3 regions of the Agrobacterium sp. SORGH_AS 787 genome follow, and region 3 is predicted to be linked to each of the others. Evidence: predicted binding sites of a transcription regulator. Region 3 holds the regulator's gene; each other region holds the start of a gene.
The links. Region 3 encodes PhoB, which activates phosphate uptake and scavenging genes when phosphate is short. Its sites were predicted from a motif close to TGTCATNNANCTGTCAT; they were not measured.

Region 1 (5,742 bases), 930 kb from region 3:
TCCCTTGGGCGAGGGATGCGGAAACCAGTCGCCATATGGGCTATCGGTGATGCGCTCCACATCCGATCCGTCCGGCCTCACCCGCCAAATCTGCATCTGCCCGGTGCGGCTGGAGTTGAAGTAGATCCACTGACCATCGGCTGAATAATCCGGGCCGTCATTTCGCCCCTCGCCATGGGTCAGGCGTATTTCGGTGCCGGTCTCGATGTCCATGGCATAGATATCGAAAACCTGATCCCTGATCCCGCAATAGGCGAAGCTTTTGCCATCCGGCGCCCAGCCATGCCAGTAGGACGGCAGGTTCCGCGTCATCAGTTTCGGCGTGCCGCCGATGGATGGAAGAAGATAGATGGCGCTTTTGCCGAATTCGACCTTATCGGAAATGGCATAAACAGAACCGTCCGGCGAGACGCCGTGGTCGTTGTTGCACTGGACGGCAAAGCCAGTGTCTACCTTATCGACGGAGATGTCTCCGGCAAGAAACAGACGGTAGAGAGCTCCATCGCTGTTCAGCAACAGATACTGCCCGTCCGGAGACCAGTTCGGGGCTTCGAACAGCTTTTCCGTCTGCCAGACCACGCGGTTCTCGCGGGTGCGGACATTGAATATCTCGACTGAACTTCGCATCGTTCCTCCCGTTGCGATTGCCCTTGGACCAGTCGGAGTTACCTGTCGCGGAACCGATTGGTGATCGGATACCGGCGATCGCGACCGAAGTTTTTCTTGGTGATCTTCACGCCTGGCGCAGACTGGCGGCGCTTATATTCGGCGAGATAGAGCAGATGCTCGATGCGGTGGACCGTCGCGAGATCGTGACCGCGGGCCACGATCTCATCGACGGACATTTCCTGCTCCACCAGGCACTCGAGAATATCGTCGAGAACCGGATAGGGTGGCAGCGAGTCCTGGTCGGTTTGGTTGGGACGCAACTCGGCAGAGGGTGCCTTGGAAATGATGTTGGCCGGGATGACTTCGCCCGAAGGCCCAAGCGCGCCAGGCGGCACGTGGGCGTTGCGCCATCTTGAGATGGCATAGACCTGCATCTTATAGAGGTCCTTGATCGGGTTGAAGCCGCCATTCATGTCACCGTAGAGCGTCGCATAGCCGACGGACATCTCCGATTTGTTGCCGGTCGTCACGACCATCGAGCCGAACTTGTTGGATACGCCCATCAGGATCGTACCGCGCGCGCGGCTTTGCAGGTTCTCCTCGGTGATGCCCTCTTCCGTTCCTTCGAACAAATCCGACAGTGCCGACATGAAGCCATCGACAGGTTCGGCAATCGGAACGATATCATAACGGCAGCCAAGCGCCTTGGCGCAATCGGCAGCATCCTTCAGCGATTCTTCCGAGGTGTAGCGGTAGGGCAGCATGATACAGCGCACCCGCTCCTCGCCCAGCGCATCGACCGCGATCGCGGCGCAGATGGCCGAGTCGATACCGCCGGAAAGGCCGAGAACGACGCTCTTGAAGCCGTTCTTGTTGACGTAATCGCGGAAGCCCAGCATGCAGGCGCGATAATCGGCCTCCTCACCCTCTGGAATATGCGACACCGGACCGTGGCTGCAGTGCCAGCCATTCTCCGTGCGTTTCCAGTCGGTGACTGCCAGCGTTGCTTCGAATTGGCTCATTTGGAAAGCCAGCGTCTTGTCGGCATTGAAACCGAAGCTCGCACCGTCGAACACCAGCTCATCTTGACCGCCTAGCTGATTGACGAAGACCAGAGGCAGACCGCTTTCAATGACCTGGCGGAGTGCGACCTGATGACGGACATCGACCTTGCCGCGATAATAGGGTGAGCCATTTGGCACCAGCAATATCTCGGCGCCAGCCTCCGCCAGTGTCTCGCAGACGCCGAAATCGTTCCAGATCTCCTCGCAGATCGGAATGCCGATGCGAATGCCCCTGAAATTATAGGGGCCGGAAATCGAGCCTTCGCTGAAGACTCGCTTCTCATCAAACTCGCCGTAATTCGGCAGATCCACCTTGTCGCGCAGCGCGACGATCTTTCCGCCATCCAGCAGAGCAACGGAATTATGCCTGCCCTTTTCTCCCTGTCGCGGGAAACCGATAATGACGCCCGGCCCGCCATCGGCTGTGTCTGCCGCGAGATCTTCCACCGCCTTGAGGCAGGCTTTTAGAAATGCCGGTTTGAGAACCAGATCCTCCGGCGGATAGCCGGAGATGAAAAGCTCCGTCAGCAAAAGAAGGTCGGCGCCCTGGGCCGCCGCATCCGCTCTTGCCTCGCGCGCTTTGGCAAGGTTGCCTGCGACATCTCCGACGGTCGGGTTGAATTGTCCGACCGCGATCCGGAACGTGTGGGGAATGGTCTGTTCTGTGCTCATGCCTTCCTCATTATCGCGCCGGCTCTTACTCTGCAACGCGCCGGATAAAACTGTTGCAAAACAACGACCAGTCAAGACGGTTTCGGAACGCCTGCGCAATATCGATGGCTCACGCGATGGTTATCTTTGAGACCTGTGAATTTTGCATAGTTCATGTCGCGTTCATTGCACGTATGTGACAGTTAGATGACGCTTATATGACAGGTGATTCACACCTGTCGTCATGACTGCCGGAGTACAACTTGACGAAATCGGTGCCCAAAACAACGGTTGCCGAAAGGATGAAGCTCGTCCTTTCAAAACCCTGGACACGCTCCCCTGCCCGCTTTGCAAATGATGCCCAAACGCTGATCAATCTCGTTCTCGCAGCGGTTCTCCTGGTCGTCTGTATGGAGTGGATCGCACGCGGCACGTTGCACGATGTCGGCTCGTTTCTGTTGTCGCCCGCACGGCCTGGCCTCACGACGATCGTTACGGTCGTTGTCGGACTGATGGCGCTCGACGCACTCTTTGGGCGTCATTATCAGTCGCTTCTGGTTGCCGTTCCGCTGCTCATCCTCCCGGCGTTCATTTCCAGCCAAAAGCAACTTTACCTCTCCGATCCGCTCTATCCTTCCGATCTGCTGTTCGGGCGCCAGATTCTCCAGCTCTTGCCCGCCATGCTGAGAGCCCAACCGTTGACTGCGATAGCGCTCGCAGCAGCGCTTGCCCTTGCCGCCTTTGGCATCGTGATGCTGTGGCGTCTTTCGCGTCATGCCATGCCGGTCATGCCCTTCAAGGCAAGGATGTGGCGGCTGGCGCTTGCCGTTCCGCTCTTCGTCGGCTTTGGCTCGATGATGGAATATTCAAGCTATTCCTGGATCAGGGATCGCCTCAACATCATTCCGATGATGTGGGATCAAAAGGAAAACTATCGTCACAACGGCTTCATCATGGCCTTCGCCTTCAATATTCCGATGGCGAAAGTGACGGCACCCTATGGCTATGGCGAAGCGGCGATCGCGGACATTGCGTCCGACAGTTCCGCCTTCGCCGTCAATCATAGCAAGCGTCCCGATGTCATTATGATCATGAGCGAGTCGCTTTGGGATCCGACACGCTTGGAGAACGTCACGCTCTCGAAAGATCCGATGCCGCGCATCCGCGCCATGCAGTCAGGCCATGTGTTTTCGCCTGAGTTTGGCGGCATGACGGCCAATGTGGAATTCGAAGCGCTGACCGGCTTCAGCAATGCCTTCCTGCCCTATGGCAGCATTCCCTATCAGCAATATGTACGCCGCCCTGTTCCCTCGCTTGCGACCTTCTTTCGCTCGGAGGGCTACTCCGCCATTGCCGTCCATCCCTTCCAGGAATGGTTCTGGAATCGTCGCGAGGTCTACAAGCATTTCGGCTTCGAAGAATTCCGCTCCGAAGAAACCTTGCCGCCAATGGAAAAGCGTGGCGCCTTCGCATCGGATGAAGCGCTGACGAATGAAATCATCCAGACGGTGGATGCTGCCGAAAAGCCGCAGTTTCTTTTTGCCGTCACGCTTCAGGGACATGGCCCCTATGAAGCGAACCGCTACGCTGAAAAAGCCGTCTCCGTCAGCGGTGACCTCTCAGACAATGCCCGTGATGCGCTTGCCACCTATGCGCAGGGGGTCTCGGAAGCCGACAACAGCTTTGCAAAGCTCATTGCATGGGCCAAGGGTCGTGAGAGAGAAACCGTCATCGTGCTTTTTGGCGATCATCTGCCACCACTTGGCCAGGCCTTCGTTGAGAGCGGCTACATGCCGGGCATGGTGGCGACACGCCGTGCACCGCTTGTCACAATGAAGAAAGAGCATGAAACGCCTCTGGTTGTCTGGTCTTCCAAAGCCGGATTGCAAAACCGGATCGGCACGATCAGCCCCTCGCTATTGCCCTATCACATCCTCAAGACTGCGGGTTTTGACGATCCCTTCTACACCGGCGTCTTGGGCAAGGTGCATGCGTCCTATTCCGTCATCGACCGCCATATGCTGATGGAGCGAAACGGATCCGCCGTGCCTGACTGGTCGATCGCGCCCGCGACTGTGCCATCGGCGCTGAGCGAGTATCGCCAGCTGCAGTTCGACATGATGTTTGGCGATCAATTCGGCAAAGAGCGATTCTTTCCCGGCTTCAACTGGATCCACGAAACCACGCCATCCGGTTAACGCGCCTTCCGGGCCGCAATTTCGTTTGAACTTGCAGGCCCCTTGCGTTTATCTCCAGCCAACGCCTTGCCGGAGATGAATCATGCCTGCCATTCCAGATTACGTCCTGTCCCATTTCAAGCGATCCTCCCGACAGATCGGTGAGGTCGAAAAGCGGATTCTTGAGGTGGCGCATCAGAAGCAACTGATTTCCACCGATACGAATGCCGAGTTTTCCAAGGAATCCACAGTGGGCGCCCGGCTGGCGGACAGCATCGCGCGTGTTGGTGGCTCATGGGGTTTCATCATCAGCTTCATGGTCTTTCTGGCCGTATGGGCAGTCATCAATACGGTTGTTCTGACGACGACGGCCTTCGACCCCTATCCCTTCGTGTTCCTCAATCTCATTCTTTCCATGTTGGCCGCCATCCAGGCGCCGATCATCATGATGTCCCAGAACCGGCAGGCAGAACGCGATCGCTTTGAGGCTGCGAAGGATTACGAGGTCAATCTCAAGGCCGAGCTTGAAGTTCTGTCTCTTCACGAGAAGATCGATCTTAAGGTTCTGGCCGAACTGACCGCATTGCGCGAAGACATCGCGAAGCTGCACCAACTACACAGCCAGCAGAGCAACGGCGCCGCGTCCTGATTGATCGATAGCCGGTTTGCGGCTTTTTCTGTGCCGGTTACGAATCCGTCAGATTTCTACGCTACAGATTGACGCAGGCATTTGTTGCAATGCACTCTGCGGTCTCATGACATCCAGATGTGCGGATGCGGAGATCATTTCCGCATGCTGAGAGCATCACGCTTTTCGCGACAATTCCGCACATCGGATATTCACACATTCGGGCATTGATCCCGGTTCACGTCCAGAGGCTTTTTCATGAACCAATACGATCTCATTGTTGTTGGCAGCGGTCCCGCCGGCAGACGCGCGGCCATTCAGGCGGCAAAGCTCGACAAGAAGGTTCTGGTCATCGAAAAGGGCAGCCGCGTCGGCGGCGTATCCGTCCACACCGGTACGATCCCATCCAAGACGATGCGAGAGACCGCGCTCAATCTTTCCGGTTGGCGCGAGCGTGGCTTTTACGGCCAATCCTATCGCGTCAAGCAGGAGATCAGCGCAGAGGATCTGCGCCAGCGCTTACTGATCACGCTCAATCATGAAGTGGAAGTACTCGAGCATCAGTTTGCCCGTAACCGGGTGCAACATATTCGCGGCAAGGCAAGCTTCATCA
Region 2 (5,742 bases), 750 kb from region 3:
CAGTCTTGGGAGGGTTAAACGGGACAAACCCGCTTTGTTGCGTGATATATTCGCCAGTTTTGCCATCAAGAAAACTGTGATAATCTGAAATTAAGCTATCGATAAAATGGATGGGACATGGACGCAAACCCGACCCTTGACCAGTTACAGGTTTTCCTGACCGTCGCCGAAACCGGAAGCTTCTCAGCCGCTTCGCGCGTGCTCAACCGCGCCCAGTCGGTCGTCAGCTACACAATCGCCAATCTTGAGGCGCAGCTTGAGGTCAGCCTTTTCGAGCGCAGTGGCCGCCAGTCGAAGCTCACCGACGAGGGCCGCGCCATGCTGGAAGATGCGCGAAGGATTGTTGCCGGATTGCAGGAAATGCGATCACGCGCCAAGGGGCTGAAACAGGGCTTGGAGGCGGAAGTCTCGCTCGTTCTCAGCACCATGGTGCCTGCGGAAGCGGTGGTCGAGGTTCTGCGTGAGTTCCGCAAGGAATTCCCAACCGTGTCGCTCACCCTCAATGTCGGCGAGTTGGGTATGGTTATGGATATGGTCAGAAGCCGAAAGGCGCTGATCGGTATTGGCGGGGCAGTCTCGCAGCAGGATGACGGTCTGGTCCTCGAAAAGATCGGTCACTCCTTCATGGTGCCGGTTGTCGCCAGTGACCACGCCTTGGCAAGATTGCACCGCCCGGTGACACTCGCCGATGTCCGTGAAGAGGTGCAGATGGTGGTCATGGACATGTCGGGGCTGACCAACGGTCGCGACTTCAATGTCCTGTCCTACAAGACATGGCGGGTTAGCGACATTGCGACGAAATATCAGCTGATCAAGGGTGGTCTTGGTTGGGGTGGGCTGCCCGCATCGCTGGTCAGGACCGATATCATGAATGGCAGTCTGAAGGTGCTCGACCTCGATGCCTACGAACTCGGCGAGTATCCGCTGTATTCTTTGCGAAAGGCCGATACGCCTGCCGGTCCGGCAAGCCAGTGGCTGATCGATGGCTTTGAAAAACGCCTATCGAAATGCCCGGACAATAAGAGCTTCCTGAGCGCTGTGCGCCCGATGCCCTTGAAAGATGCCGCCGAGTAAAGGTTTCTCCCCGTTCAACAGGGAACCGAACATCAGCAGAGCTGAAAAGTGGCGGCGACAAAAATGCCGCCGCCACAACCATTAACCGAGCATCAGACGGAACTTGGCAAAGCCTTCGGCGCCATCGCCGGCGTCTTCGATCTTGGCGCCCTTCACATCCTTGGCATATTGACGGCCTTTCGGGCCGGTCTCGAAGATCGCTGTCGTGTCAGCCACCTTTGCAAAAGACCAGTTGTCATCGGCCGATGGATTGATCGTGCCCTGATTCATGATGTAGCGCACGATCACATCGCGGTTGGTATCGGGGGCGACGAAGATGATCTTGTCGCTGCCGATTGCCGGGAACTTGCCGCCACCGCTGGCGCGGTAATTGTTCGTGGCAACAACGAATTTCTGTTCCGGGTCAATCGGCTTGCCCTGGAACTGCAGATTGATGATGCGGCTGCTGTCCGGATTGACCGCCTTGCCGTCCTTGTCGAACTTCGCGGGTTTCGACACATCGATCTGATAGGTGACACCGTCGATGACATCGAAATTGTAGGATGGGAAGTCGCTGCTCAGCAGAGGCGCGTCTTTGGAGCCGGCCTTGACGGTGTTGAACATGCCGGCCGACATTTCCAGCCAGTCCTTGACCTGCGCGCCGTTGATGAGGACGGCCTGCACGGTGTTTGGATAGAGATAGAGGTCGGCGACATTCTTGATTGCAATGTCACCGGCGGGGACATCCGTGTAATAGTCGGCGCCGCCACGACCACCGGACTTGAAGGGCGCGGCTGCGGAAAGCACCGGCAAGTCCTTGTATTGGCCTTCCTTCAGCATATCCTTGATATACCAGGTCTGTGCATTGGAGACGATCTGCACGGATGGATCGTCGGCCACCAGCGCGAAGTAGGAGTAGAGCGGGGCAGAGGTCTTGCCGACCGGGCGGCGCACATAGGCAAGCGCTCCCTCGTGATCGGTCTTGACCGCCTCGATGATTTCCGGCTTGTCCTTCACATCGGCAACGATCTTGCGGTTGTCGTCGCGGTGGTAGATCGGCCGAGCCTCGGAGGTAAAGTCGACGATCTTCCAGCTTTTGCCGTCCTTTTCCAGTAGCAGGTCGATGAGGCCCATATGCGAGCCCCAGAAGCCCGCCATCACGGCAGGCTTGCCCATCAGCGTGCCCTTGACGGGATCGGCGCCTTCGATGCCATCCCAGGTCTTGGGGCCCGGGAAGACCAGATGCTGGTGACCAGTGAAGACCGCATCGATCCCTTGAACGCCTGCGAGATAAAGAGAGGCGTTTTCCATGCGCTCGCTTTGGCCCTTGCCATCGATACCGGAGTGGGAGAGCGCAATCACGATATCCGCGCCCTGTTCCTTCATCACCGGCACCCAGGCCTTGGCGGCATCGATGATGTCGCGCGTCTGCGCCTTGCCTTCGAGGTTCTTCGCATCCCACATCATGATCTGCGGCGGAACGAAGCCGATGATGCCGACCTTGATCGGGCTTGTGGCGCCAGACCCATCGCGGATCTGCTTTTCCAGTATCACGTAGGGCTTGAAGTAAAGTTCATCCTGCTTCGGATCGGACGCGAGCTGGCCCTTGGTCAAGTTGGCGCAGACATAAGGGAATTTCGCCCCGCCCAACGTGTTGAACATGAAATCGAGGCCGTAATTGAACTCGTGATTGCCGAGCGTGCCGCAATCATACCCGAGCACATTCATGGCATTGATGACAGGGTGTTTGTCGCCCGCCTTCATGCCCCGCTCATAGGCGATGTAATCGCCAAGCGGGTTGCCCTGGAGGAAGTCGCCGTTATCGACCAGCATCGAGTTGCCGGCTTCGGCGCGTATGGCATCGATCAAGGATGCCGTGCGTGCCAGACCCAACGTGTCGTTCGGCTTATCGGCGTAATAGTCATAAGGAAAAACGTGAACGTGGATATCGGTGGTTTCCATGATGCGCAGATGCGCCTGGTTGCCCTCAGCACGCGCCGCAAAAGGATGCAGCATGACGAATGCGGACGACGCCGCGATGCCGCTTAAGAGAGAACGGCGCGTGATAGGGTGAAGGCCGATAAGGGATGACATGGAAACTCCTGATCTCAAAATACGATGACCTGTCTAAGCCGGGACAAGGTAAAACGAATTGCTGAGGAGTCTACCAGCAAAATGACAGGTGTATGACGCACGCCACCCTCATGGCTGAATGAGCAAAATTTAATCTTTTGCACCAAGGCCTTGGCCGTCATCACCTCTGTCGATGCGGCACTGAAAGCAATTGTTGCGTGCCGAGCGAACGTGCACATAGGCGATGTCCGGCCTTGCAAGCAGTTCCTGTGCACGAGCGGCGATCTCAGCCGTCGGCGTCACCGCACCCGTGCCATAAACGATGCGGTCGCCCGCATCGTAACCCCGGACGATGTAGTCTGCGCTATACAGCATTGCCGGCGGAACCTGCGCGCCATCATAAGTCCCACACGCCTCGGCATGAATGAAAATCGGTCCGGTCTCGGCGTAAGGTTGCACATGGCGAAAGGGCCGGTAGGAGACAAGCAGAGCCGAATCACCCTCCCTGATCTGCCCCAGACAGGCGCGGCAGGGCAGGTCTCCGGTGGCGATCATCCGTTCAGGCACTTGGCCGTTCGAATCCGGTTTGCCAAGCCTGATGGCCTCGACATGCTGCTGGGGCAATGCGGTGAATATGATGGTGGTCATGGCGGATCCTCGCTGAGTTGCTTCTTTGTCGCTATGGCTGCCAAACAATCGTCTATCCACCCGTTTCTTGTCGTTAAGCGAAACCAACCCATTGCGTGGACCGTTCTCTTTAGCGATCTATGCTGCGTCCTCGTTCTGGAAAGTTGACGTCAATGCTGCGCAGGTTTCGAACCGTTCTTTCGGTCGCTCTTTTATGTTCTGCCATGCCGGCTGCACAGGCGCAGGTTGCACCTACGCTTGACGATCTTTCCGACGACCAGCTGCAGCAGACGGTCAATTTCGTCATCGGCAACGCGGTGTTTGGCCTCTATCATGAAGCGGCCAAGATGCTGATCTCCGATTTCGGCCTTCCCGATGCGGGGGAAGGTAAGAACACCGCCGACGAGCTTGCCGCGACCATCATGTTGGAAGGCAATCAGGAGTGGCTGGACACGGCCATCGTCAATGCGACCGATAGCTGGTACCTCGCGCGCGGTGCCGGGGAGCTTCCCGAGCACGATGCGCCGCTCTATACGATTATCGTCCCGAACGTCGCCCGCGACCACCAGATGGCGTGCCTTATGGTTGGCAAGGATAACGAAGGCTATGGCGATCTCGCGGAAATGATGGGGCTGCCAAAGGATAAGTGGAAGGCCTGCGAAGTGGCCTATCCGCAGACCGTGGCGCGCTGGAACGACTTGCTTAAGCCATATGTAAAGCCGCCGGGCACGACGAAATTCGTGATCAACTATGAGCCCGCACGCGACCCCTTTCTCGACATCTATGCAACGATGGTGAAGGAGTCGAAAGTGCTGGACCTGATCGCCCACGGTTTCAGCGCCTACAAGCTGAAGGGCGAGGTGAAATTGACAGCCAGAAGCTGCGGCCGGCCCGATGCCTATTGGTCTGAAGAACGCCGCGAAATCACCTATTGCTACGAACTTGCCAAATTCCACGGCGAGCTGATCGCAGCCCATCTTCTCGCGACGAACGGCAATCGCGGTGACGCACCTGCGAAGGAAATCCCGACCGCTGTCAAACTCGGTCAGGAACTTTAAGCACTGTCACTCAACCGCCTACAGTGACGTGATAATCGCAGGCTGGATGGATCCACTCTCGATACAGGAGGGGGGGATGCCAGCCGGGCGCTCAGCCGCGCCGCGAAATCTCCAGATACTCGCTGTCGGTCAGTGGCTCTACCCAAGCCTCATAGGTACTGACAGGTGAGAAGCCCATCATCTGATAGAGCTGCAACGCCCGTGGATGGTCCAGCGTATTGGTGGAGACGGTGACCTTCTTCGGATTATCCTGCCAGATTGAATAGAGCGCCTGGAGCAGGAACCATTTGCCGACGCCGGCGCCGATCGCTTCTTCCATGAGACCGAAGTATGAAAGTTCGGTCACCTCGTCACTGGTTCTGTTGAACTCGAAGAAGCCAGCAGGCGAACCGTTGAGATAGAGAACCGTGACGCAGTTCTTAGGGTCATGCAGCACAGCGGAAAGTTCGGCATCGCTCATGCGCATGCGCTTCTGCCAGTGCCAGCGCTTGCCGACCCGCCAGTAGAGGTAGCGATAGAAATGCAGCGGGATGTTGTGCGTGCGCATGATCGCCGTCTGGATATTGACCGGCACGGGAAGGCTGACCTTCGGTGCGGATGTCATCTCCAACTGTGTGACATGGGCCTTCAGCGGACCGTAGGTGACAGTGGGCAGAGGCTCTGCAGGGCCTGTAACGACCGGCGTATCCTGCTTCGATCCCCATTCCGACCATGACCCGTCATAAAGCGAGTTGTCCGAATGACCGAGCGATTCCAATGCCAGTGTCACAACGGCGGCGGTGACGCCCGAGCCACAGCTGGTAACGACTGGCTTGGAAAGATCGATGCCAGCTTCGGCAATCATCTTGCGGATCGTCGGCAGATCCTTGAAGTGGCCGTTTTCCGAAAAGGCGGTGGCAGGCAGACTGCGGGCACCGGGCATATGGCCGGA
Region 3 (5,742 bases):
GCCCGCCGGAACGCCAAGAAGATGCTCCGCACGCATCGCCTGAAGCAGATCGCCGGATGGAACCCGCGCCTTGATGCCAAGCAGCAAACCTTCGCCACGGATTTCCTCGATCACATCGGGATAGCGATCCTTCAGCGACGCCAGCCCCTGGCGGAAGATCAGCGCGACATCGCGCACATGCTCGATGAAGCCATCGGCGAGAACAATGTCCAACACGGCATTGCCGGCGGCCATGGCCAGCGGATTGCCGCCATAGGTCGTGCCGTGCGAGCCTGCGGTCATGCCGGAAGCGGCTTCCGCCGTTGCAAGGCATGCGCCGAAGGGAAAGCCGCCGCCAATGCCTTTGGCAACGGCCATGATGTCAGGCGCGACACCCGAGCGCTCATAGGCAAAGAACTTGCCCGTACGACCCACACCGGTCTGCACTTCGTCGAAGATCAACAACAGGCCATGCTCTTCACAGAGCGCCCGAAGCGCACGCAGGAACTCGGGCTGAACGACACGGATACCGCCTTCGCCCTGGATCGGTTCGATCAGGAGTGCAGCCGTTTCCGGCACGATGGCAGCTTTCAGTGCTTCAAGATCGCCGAATGGCACCTGGTCGAAGCCTTCGACCTTTGGGCCGAAGCCCTCCAGATATTTCGCCTGGCCGCCAGCCGCGATGGTGGCGAGCGTGCGGCCATGGAACGCTCCTTCGAAGGTGATGATGCGGAATTTTTCCGGATGGCCGTGGGTGTACTGATAACGGCGTGCCGTCTTGATGGCGCATTCCAGCGCTTCCGCACCGGAGTTGGTGAAGAACACCTTGTCGGCGAATGTCGCATCCGTCAGACGCTTTGCCAGCACTTCCTGACCTGCAACCTCATAGAGGTTGGACAGGTGCCAGACCTTTTCCACCTGCGCCTTTAAGGACTCAACCATATGGGGATGGCTGTGGCCGACGGAGGTCACGGCAACGCCCGCACCGAAATCGAGATATCGCTCGCCGCTTTCCGTGATCAGCCAAACGCCCTCGCCTCGTTCGAAGCGCAGGGGGGCTCTGGAAAACGTATCGAACAACGGCCCGGATTTGGGGGCAGCTTCGGCCATGGCGACATCACTCCTTACGTCAAGTCGGGACAGACGACTGTCAATAGGGCTATCGGGTTATCCCTGCCCTGAAAATCAAAAATGCCGCCTCGCGGCGGCTTGCATGCTGTCTTCATTGCCAGCGCACTATTGTCACTTCCCCGCCTAATGTCAACAAATCTCGGCACTTTCGGCTCGTCTCAAGCTCTGGTAGGCGCGTTGCGCGCAGCCACCAACTGTTGCCTTTCTGACTCACAGGGGAAGCAAGTTGGGGAAAACCGGAAAATCGATTCCAGATGATTCCCGCGACTCTTGTCACGGAGTCAACCGACGATTAGGTTAACCGTCAATTACTAGACTGCAATGCGGCGGAACTAGTCACCTACAATCTGGCGAATGGCCTGCGCGTGGTTCACTCCACGGCATCGTGGGTGGATTCTGCCCGAGAACAACGCGACGAGCGGAGAAGCGGCATGAACTGGACGGACGAACGCGTAGAAAAGCTCAAGAGATTATGGTCCGAAGGGCTTAGCGCAAGCCAGATCGCAGCACAACTAGGCGGTGTGAGCCGCAATGCCGTCATCGGCAAGGTTCACCGCCTCAACCTGCCGGGTCGCGCCAAGGCCGGTGGCACGGTCGCCACATCGCGCCCAGCAGCCAAGCGTCCGGCGGCAGCGCCGCGTCCGGCGAGCTATGCGGCTCCAGCCCGCGCTGCGACGAACCGTCCGGCACCTGCCCGTAACACGGGTGCGCTGGCTTTCAAGGAAGATATGGACATCGACACGGTCGAGCCCATGGAATATGCCCGCTCTTCCAACAACGTTGTTATTCCGATTTCGCGTCGCCTGACGCTGACGGAATTGACCGAGCGCACCTGCAAGTGGCCTGTCGGCGACCCGCTTAAGGACGACTTCCATTTCTGCGGCTGCGAAGCGTCCGAAGCTTCGCCCTACTGCAAGTTCCACGCGAAAATGGCTTATCAGCCGGTGAGCGAACGCCGTAAGGCGTAAGGTCTCTCATAGCGATTACAGAAAGCGGGCTTCGGTCCGCTTTTTTTGTTGGCCCGTCTCCCCCATCCTCAAATAATCAAAACTTGCCCGCAGCAGCGATTGTGCCCAGACTATCGTCATGGATGCGATCGATATGCTGGACGACTATATCTCGACACTGTGGGCAAAAGCCGTCGACACGCCATTCCCGCCGATCCCGCGTCGCCGGTGCGGAGACGCAACCGTCTATGTCGAATGCCGACGCGGACGCTACTGACTGATTTGCGAGGAGCGCGGGGAAGAGTATTGGCGTCGTGAAGCCACGGACATGGACGATGCCGCGTTCCAGTTGATATCCATCGTTGCAGGCGAGTTGGTGCGCGACCGCGAGCTGGAGTTTCGGGAAAGCACAGCCCGCTGTTTCTCTGGATCGAATGACTACTCGCGCTGAGCGCCATCAAAGACAGCTACGGCACCCGAACCATGGCCAACTATCTGGACGTGCTGAGACACAGCCCGCTGTCGCAGGACGAGATAGACGCCGCGCGATATCCCATCCCGTCATCATTCATGTGACGCCAGCAAGTCCGGCGCCACAGGATCGGTGCACTTCACCATCGGGTTAAGCGCCCCGAGACGATCAAGCTTCCATGGAATAGCCCGCGCCGCGAACGGTGCGGATGACATCCTGCATGCTGGAGAAATTCAGCGCCTTACGCAGGCGGCCGACATGAACGTCCACCGTGCGTTCATCCACATAGATATCGTGTCCCCAGACGCCATCGAGAAGCTGGGAACGGGAGAACACACGGCCGGGCGAGGTCATGAGGAACTCCAGCAGGCGGAATTCGGTTGGTCCAAGACGGACTTCGCGGCTCTTGCGGTGAACGCGGTGCGTCTCGCGGTCGAGTTCGATATCGCCGCATTTCAGCACGGAGGACAGAACCTCTGGCTTGGCGCGGCGCAGCATCGCCTTGACGCGTGCCATCAACTCCGGTGTCGAGAAGGGCTTGACGACATAGTCGTCCGCGCCCGTTGCCAAGCCCCGAACCCGTTCGCTTTCCTCGCCACGAGCCGTCAGCATGATGATCGGCAAACGCTCTGTCTCCGGACGCATGCGCAGGCGGCGGCAAAGCTCGATGCCGGAGACGCCAGGCAACATCCAGTCGAGGATCAGAAGATCCGGCGTGCGCTCCTGAAGGCGGATTTCGGCCTCGTCGCCACGCGGAATGGTGTCGACATCATAGCCTTCGGATTCGAGATTGTAACGGAGGAGGACGCTCAGCGCCTCCTCATCTTCGACAACGGCGATTTTCGGCACCATGGCTCCAGATCCTATCTGTCGCTTACTCGGTCACAGCGCCGAGCGTGTTGGAACTATCGTCCTTCGGACGCTCACCCGCCGGCTGGCTGCCGGTGGTCATGTAGTAGATGGTCTCGGCAATGTTGGTGGCGTGGTCGCCGACGCGCTCGATGTTCTTGGCGCAGAACAGAAGATGCGTGCAGGTGGTGATGTTGCGTGGATCTTCCATCATGTAGGTCAGAAGCTCGCGGAACAGCGAGGTGTACATGGCGTCGATTTCCTCGTCGCGCTCGCGGATGGCCTGGGCCTTTTCCGCCGAGCGCGTGGAGTAGACGTCCAGCACTTCCTTCAACTGCACCAGCGCCAGTTCCGACAGATGCTCAAGGCCGCGCGCCAGCTTGCGCGGAACGCCTGTGCCAGCAACCGCAATCACACGCTTGGCGGTGTTTTTGCCGAGATCGCCGACACGCTCGAGGTCCGCGGCAATGCGCAACGACCCGATGATTTCACGAAGGTCTGCTGCCATCGGCTGGCGCTTGGCGATGGTGACGATCGCCTTGTCGCCGATTTCACGCTCGGCGTGATCGAGGATCGTATCGTCCGAGATGACTTTCTGCGCCAGCGCCGCATCGGAATTGACGAGCGCGCGCACGGCATCGGCGCACATCTGCTCGGCCAACCCGCCCATTTCGGCGATCCGGCGGCTGAGGAACTTCAGCTCCTCGTCATAGGCTGACATGATGTGGGAATGTGTCGGCATGTTCGTGGTCTCCAGTTTCGAGACGCCCTGTCGCAAGCCTTCTCAACGGCTCGAGCGACGGGCGCAGTGTGATGCGCAAGCGACAGCAGGATCAGCCGAACCGGCCCATAATGTAGTCCTGGGTGCGCTGATCATCCGGGTTGGTGAACATCTTGTCCGTATCGTTCTCCTCAACAAGGTGGCCGAGGTGGAACATGGCGGTGCGCTGTGAAACGCGAGCGGCCTGCTGCATCGAGTGGGTCACGATGACGATGGTGTAGTTGGCGCGAAGCTCGTGGATCAGTTCTTCCACCTTGGCGGTCGCGATCGGGTCGAGCGCAGAGCATGGCTCATCCATAAGGATGACTTCCGGCGAGACGGCGACGGCGCGCGCGATGCACAGGCGCTGCTGCTGGCCACCGGAAAGGCCGGTGCCGGATTCGTGCAGACGATCCTTGGCCTCGTTCCAGAGACCCGCCTTTTGCAGGCTGGACTCGACGATCTGGTCCATATCCGCCTTGTTGCGGGCAAGACCGTGAATGCGCGGGCCATAGGCGATGTTTTCATAGATCGACTTCGGAAACGGGTTCGGCTTCTGGAACACCATGCCCACACGGGCGCGAAGCTCGACCACATCGATTGCAGGATCGTAGATGTCTTCACCGTCAAGCGTGATCTGACCGGTCACGCGGCAGCCGTCGATCGTGTCGTTCATGCGGTTCAGCGTGCGCAGGAAGGTGGACTTGCCGCAGCCCGACGGGCCGATAAGAGCCGTCACCGTGTTCTCGCGAACGTTGAGGTTCACATCGTAAAGGGCGCGCTTCTCGCCGTAGTAAACGGAAACGTCCTTGCCGATCATCTTATGGGAAACTTCATTCATTTTCTTGTCCAGCGCCTTTTCAACTGCTGCTTCCGACAACATGTTCATTGTTCCGTTCTCCCTTGGTTCTTATCGCATTTCCAGATGGAAAACCGGTATCCACTTTTCCTCGAAATGCTTTACCAGCGCCGTTCGAAGCGGCGACGCAGCAGGATTGCGCCCACATTCATCACCAGGAGGAACATAAGCAGGATGATGATAGCGCCAGATGTTCTTTCGACAAAGGCGCGCTCGGCTTCGTTCGCCCACATATAGATCTGAACCGGCAGGGCCGTTGCAGGATCGAGCGGGGTCGTCGGGTAATTCGCCACGAAGGCCACCATGCCGATGAGAAGAAGCGGCGCGGTTTCGCCAAGCGCGTGGGCAAGGCCGATGATGGTGCCGGTCAGGATACCGGGCATGGCCAGCGGCAGCACGTGGTGGAAGATAGTCTGCATCTTCGAGGCACCAAGACCAAGCGCCGCTGCGCGGATCGAAGGCGGCACGGCTTTCAAGGCAGCGCGCGTTGCGATGATGATGGTCGGCAGCGTCATCAGTGTCAGCACCAGACCGCCCACCAGCGAGGCAGAGCGCGGGAAGCCCATGAAGTTGATGAACACCGAGAGACCGAGCAGACCGTAAACGATGGACGGCACGGCAGCCAGATTGTTGATGTTGACCTCGATGAGGTCCGTCAGGCGGTTCTTCGGCGCAAATTCTTCCAGGTAGATGGAGGCCGCAACACCGATCGGCAGCGACAGTACCAGCACGATCAGCATCATGT

Region 1: the regulator PhoB is predicted to act here: its motif matches at 2,532-2,548, upstream of QE435_RS20190 (LTA synthase family protein).
Region 2: the regulator PhoB is predicted to act here: its motif matches at 3,229-3,245, upstream of QE435_RS19245 (bifunctional 2',3'-cyclic-nucleotide 2'-phosphodiesterase/3'-nucleotidase).

What each region holds. Positions count from the first base shown of each region.
Region 1 is NZ_JAUTBG010000002.1:2,247,094-2,252,835, reverse strand. It holds gene QE435_RS20200 (TolB family protein) at 1-627, opposite strand, end outside; gene QE435_RS20195 (NAD+ synthase) at 666-2,345, opposite strand; gene QE435_RS20190 (LTA synthase family protein) at 2,627-4,522, shown strand; gene QE435_RS20185 (DUF1003 domain-containing protein) at 4,605-5,150, shown strand; gene sthA (Si-specific NAD(P)(+) transhydrogenase) at 5,388-5,742, shown strand, end outside.
Region 2 is NZ_JAUTBG010000002.1:2,065,280-2,071,021, forward strand. It holds gene QE435_RS19240 (LysR family transcriptional regulator) at 118-1,074, shown strand; gene QE435_RS19245 (bifunctional 2',3'-cyclic-nucleotide 2'-phosphodiesterase/3'-nucleotidase) at 1,156-3,147, opposite strand; gene QE435_RS19250 (DUF1203 domain-containing protein) at 3,277-3,774, opposite strand; gene QE435_RS19255 (DUF4344 domain-containing metallopeptidase) at 3,927-4,811, shown strand; gene sseA (3-mercaptopyruvate sulfurtransferase) at 4,903-5,742, opposite strand, start outside.
Region 3 is NZ_JAUTBG010000002.1:1,317,399-1,323,140, reverse strand. It holds gene QE435_RS15670 (aspartate aminotransferase family protein) at 1-1,089, opposite strand, end outside; gene QE435_RS15665 (GcrA family cell cycle regulator) at 1,542-2,078, shown strand; gene QE435_RS15660 (hypothetical protein) at 2,197-2,334, shown strand; gene QE435_RS15655 (hypothetical protein) at 2,386-2,508, shown strand; gene phoB (phosphate regulon transcriptional regulator PhoB) at 2,698-3,381, opposite strand; gene phoU (phosphate signaling complex protein PhoU) at 3,404-4,120, opposite strand; gene pstB (phosphate ABC transporter ATP-binding protein PstB) at 4,212-5,027, opposite strand; gene pstA (phosphate ABC transporter permease PstA) at 5,099-5,742, opposite strand, start outside.